One region of the Duganella sp. Leaf61 genome, then DNA from elsewhere that is predicted to be linked to it. Evidence: predicted binding sites of a transcription regulator. Region 1 holds the regulator's gene; the other holds the start of a gene.
The links. The regulator FliA, encoded in region 1, starts transcription of late flagellar genes. The targets are predictions, from matches to a motif close to CTAAAGTTTNNNNNNNNNNNGCCGNTA.

Region 1 (2,399 bases):
GCAGCGATCGGCAACGTGCTTGACGTGGTGATCCGCCAGAAGCTCAACCTGTTCTACGTCTCGAACGGCCAGCGGGTGCCGGAAGACCTGCACCTGGCCGATCCGGCCTACCTGATCGACCGCGCGTTCAAATTGAAACGCGACGTGGTCAATACCCAGTACCTGGACAATGAACTGCCGCTGTTGATGTCGGGCAGCCAGCACAACGCGCAGCGCGAGGTACACCTTGGCTAATTTCGATTTCGACCAGGCCGAAGGCCTGCGCCGCATGCTGGCGGGGCCCAAGCCCCGCATCGTCACCTTTTTGTCCGCTACCGCGCAGGACGACAAGGGCGCCATGCTGGTCAACCTGGGCGCTTCGCTGGCCCGGGCCGGCAACGACGTGCTGCTGATGGACGCGTGCGCCAGCGCCCGCGGCGTGGCCAGCCGGCTCGGACTCGACGGCGGCGCCAGCCTGCTCAACGTGGCGCGCCAGGAATGCGCGTTGAACCAGGTGCTGCACCAGGCGCCGCAGGGTTTTGCCGTGGCGTCGATGACGCGCGGCATGCCGCGTAGCGGCCCCGACGAAACCCGCCGCCTGGCCAAGGCTTTCGACGTGCTGGTCAAACAGACCGGCATGGTGATTGTCGATGGCGAGTTCGACGGCGAGTCGTTCCCGGTGCCGGTCATGGCCAGTTCCGAGATCGTGGTGCAAGTGTCGGCCAACGCTGCTTCGATCAAGGCGGCTTATAGTTTAATCAAGCAATTGAACCAGGAATTGGGCCGCCGGCCATTCGGAATTCTTGTCACCGGTGCATCGGAAGCCGAAGCTAAGTTGGTTTACGATAATATGGCACAAGCTGCCAGCCGTTACCTGGCCGTCAACCTGGTCTCGATGGGCTCGGTGCCGGCCGATGAATACCTGCAGCGCGCCGCGCGTTTGGGTCGCGCGGTGGTGGATGCGTTTCCGCTGGCCGGTGCATCGGTGGCGTTTCGTCAACTGGCGGGGCGCTTTGCGCTGGCTGGCTCGCCTTCTTTCCAGACGGGGAGCGGCAATCATTTTAGCGCTTGAAAGTAAAACAATAGGCTATGTACACGGTCAAAGGGAAAGCGGACAAGAACACCTTGCTGACGGAGCACATGCCGTTGGTCAAGCGTCTTGCCCATCACATGAAGGCAAAATTGCCGCCCAGCGTAGAGGTCGATGATCTGGTGCAAGCCGGCATGATCGGGCTGCTCGACGCCATCAACCGTTACGAAGAAACCCATGGCGCGCAGTTCGAGACCTATGCCGTGCTGCGCATCCGTGGCGCCATGCTCGACGAGCTGCGCACCAGTGACTGGCTGCCGCGCTCGATGCGCCAGAACATGCGCAAGATCGAAGCGGCCATGAGCACGCTGCAACAAAAGCTCGGCCATCCACCGACCGAGTCGGAAGTGGCCAAGTCGCTCAAGCTGTCGCTGTCCGATTACCAGGACATGCTCTCCGACGGCGGCGGCCACCAACTGGTGTACTACGAGGACTTCCATGACGACGACGGCAACGACAGTTTCCTTGACCGTTACTGTTCCGATGAAGAATCCGATCCGCTGCGCGCGCTGCTCGACACCGATTTCCGCCAGGCCGTGATCAACGCTATCGATGCCTTGCCCGAGCGCGAAAAGATCCTGATGGGGCTGTACTACGAAGAGGAGCTCAACTTGAAGGAAATCGGCGCCGTGATGGGTGTGTCGGAATCGCGCGTATCGCAGCTGCATACGCAAGCCGTGGCGCGCCTGCGGGCCAATCTCAGGGAGAAGGCATGGACTGGGCCAGCATAGCCGGTGTCGTCATTGCGCTGATCGGCATTGCCATCGGCCAGACCATGGAGGGCGGCAAACTGTCCTCGCTGGTGCAGCCGGCCGCGTTTGCCATCGTGGTGGTCGGTACGTTCGGCGCCGTGCTGCTGCAATCGAAGTTGCGCACCTTCGTGCGCGGCATGAAGATGCTGCGCATGGTGTTTGCGCCGCCGCCGGACACGCGCGCCGCGCTGGCGCGCGACATCAGCGCCTGGAACCTGGCCGCGCGCCGCGACGGCCTGCTGTCGCTCGAGCGCCACATGCTGGCCTCCAAGGATAAATTCAATACCAAGGGCCTGCGCCTGATCGTCGATGGCATCAACCCCGACAAGCTGCGCCAGTTGCTTGACACCGAAATCACCGCGTACGAGACCGAGGAACGGCTGGCCGTGCGGGTGTGGGAATCGGCGGCCGGCTACGCGCCCACCATCGGCATCCTCGGCGCCGTGCTGGGCCTGATTCACGTGATGGAAAATCTCACCGACCCCACCAAGCTGGGCGCCGGCATCGCGGTGGCGTTCGTCTCGACGATTTACGGCGTGGGCCTGGCCAACCTGTTCTTCTATCCGATCGCCAACAAG
Region 2 (2,399 bases), on a different contig from region 1:
AAACTGGTAGCCGAGGATGCCAGCATCAAGGGCATGTGGTGCGTGCCGAAGTACAGCAACCCGGGCGGCGTGGTGTATTCCGACGCCGTGGTGCAGCGTCTGGCCGCGATGAAAACCGCCGCCCCCGACTTCATCCTGATGTGGGACGACGCCTATCGCTTCCACCACCTGGGTGCTGAAAAGCTGGAAGTGTTGAGTATTCTCGAAGCGTGCGCCGCTGCCGGCCACCCGGACCGCGCCTTCGTGTTCGCGTCGTCATCGAAGGTGACCTGGGCCGGTTCGGGCATTGCCGCGCTGGCGTCGTCGCCGGCCAATATCGCCTGGTGGACCAAACATTCGGGTATCCGCAGCATCGGCCCGGACAAGATCAACCAGCTGCGCCACGTGCGCCTGCTGAAAGACTTGCCCACCGTGGAAGCGCTGATGGAGCAGCACGCCGCGCTGCTGAAACCCAAGTTCGACGCCGTGCTGGCGCAATTCGAACAATACCTGGGCAATGTGCCGGGCGTGAGCTGGACCCGTCCGCAAGGCGGCTACTTCATCGACCTGGTCACCCCCGACGGCGCCGCCAAGCGCACGGTCGCACTGGCCAAGGAAGCGGGCATTACCCTGACGCCAGCCGGCGCTGCTTTCCCGTACGGTAACGATCCAAAAGATCGCCACATCCGCATCGCGCCGAGCTTCCCGTCGCTCGACGAAATCACCAAGGCCGCGCAGGGGATTGCGTTGTCGTTGCGCGTGGCGTTGGCAGGCTGATGGTCTGAAGCAGCGAGCCCAAACGAAAAAAGCGCCTCACGAGGCGCTTTTTGCTGGGCGGGCCATTTTATTGGCGGGCCATGCCGGGGACGGTGTTCATCCACGGATCGGCCAGGTCGCGGATTTCGCGGTCGTTGGCCAGGATTTGTTTGAGCAGGTCGATCTTGCGCAGGCGCGGCGCGCCGTCGAGGGCAGGGACGCCGGTGGCCGTGGCGCGGGCCGCGCTGGTGCATTGGGTTTCCAGTTTGCCGACGCCGTCCCAGTCGCCCATGCGCGCGGCGGCAGCCATCTGGGTGCTCAGGGCTGCAATGTTTTCGTACATAGCGAGGACTTCGGAAGTGTTCATCAGTTCACCTGGAAAGTTGCGACATCAAGGCGGATTACCGCATGTCTTGATTAACGTCCACTTAAACGGGAACTTGAGGGCAAAATCGAAATAATTTGAAAAAAGATGAAAAAAAAGCTGCCGGACCGAAATCAGGCAGCTTTGCTTATGAAATGTTGTCGCTTATTTCACGAGTTCTTCCAGGCCGGCCGACAGTTCGTCCGGTGATGGCATGTCGTCGATCAGGGCGTCGTCGTCCAGTCCCAGCTCTTCGGCCAGTTCGGTCGGGTAGCAGGCGGCGATTTCTTCGGCGGTCAAGCCAGCTTGCTCCACGCGTGCGCGCCAGGCGGCCAGCGAGACGACCGCAGCCAGGCGATTGAGTTCGCCATCCTTGTGCGGCTCGGGGAAGGCCACGATGGTTTCAGCAAACGCTTCCGGGAATTTCCAGCGACGGGCCAGTTCGGCGCCAACGTCGGCAAAGGTGTAGCCGAATGACGCCACTTCGGCGTCCAGGCGGCGCGAGTCCATCGGACCGGCCACCTTATCGAGGGCCATCGCCTTTTCCGGCATGGCCGAATGGATAACCAGCTGGCCGATCGCGTGCATCATGCCGATGGTGAAGGCGAGGTCGGTGTTTTCCTTGGTCTTCTTGGCGATCCACTTGGCCGACACTGCGGTGTGCAGGCTGTAGCGCCAGAATTGCTTGAGGTCGAGGCCGGGTACGGTCTTGAAGCCGCTGACCAGGCCCGAGCTGATGACCAGCGTGCGCACCGTGACGAAACCGAGCATCAGCACCGCATCTTCCACCGTGCCGATGCTGCGCGAGACGTGGTAGTAGGCCGAGTTGGCCAGGCGCAGCAGCTTGGCGCTCAACACCGGGTCCGTCGACAGCTTCTTGGCGATCTCCTCGGTGGAGACGCTGGCCTTGTCGAAGCTGCTGATCAGTTCTTCGACGACTTTCGGGGCGGTGGGCAACGCGGTCGGATTCTGGAACAGTGCATCAAGTTTCATCGGGTATCTCCTGGTTGTTCCTGTTTATGGGCACGTTGCTATAGGTTAACTATATAGCGATTCGTCATCGGAAAGAAGCCTTTTGATGCCCGACCGTATCTTTTCTGCCGACCGCCGTTTTACATTTGGGTGGGCGACCGCACAGAAGCTCAGCCACGACCGGACTACAGTGGAACCCATGCACACAGCGTTGTGTGTCCCGTAGCTTCAACATTGACCCAAGGAGTGCATCATGAACGAAGATCAAGTCAAAGGTAAGGCGAAGGAAATCGGCGGCAAAATCCAGGAAGGCGCCGGTAAAATGGTC

Region 2: the regulator FliA is predicted to act here: its motif matches at 1,154-1,180, upstream of ASF04_RS00090 (flagellar protein FliT).

What each region holds. Positions count from the first base shown of each region.
Region 1 covers NZ_LMLM01000012.1:254,124-256,522, reverse strand. The annotation lists gene flhF (flagellar biosynthesis protein FlhF) at 1-234, shown strand, start outside; gene ASF04_RS10175 (hypothetical protein) at 227-1,051, shown strand; gene ASF04_RS10170 (RNA polymerase sigma factor FliA) at 1,069-1,800, shown strand; gene ASF04_RS10165 (flagellar motor protein) at 1,782-2,399, shown strand, end outside.
Region 2 covers NZ_LMLM01000001.1:15,763-18,161, reverse strand. The annotation lists gene ASF04_RS00095 (aminotransferase class I/II-fold pyridoxal phosphate-dependent enzyme) at 1-756, shown strand, start outside; gene ASF04_RS00090 (flagellar protein FliT) at 824-1,102, opposite strand; gene ASF04_RS00085 (HDOD domain-containing protein) at 1,265-2,092, opposite strand; gene ASF04_RS00080 (CsbD family protein) at 2,325-2,399, shown strand, end outside.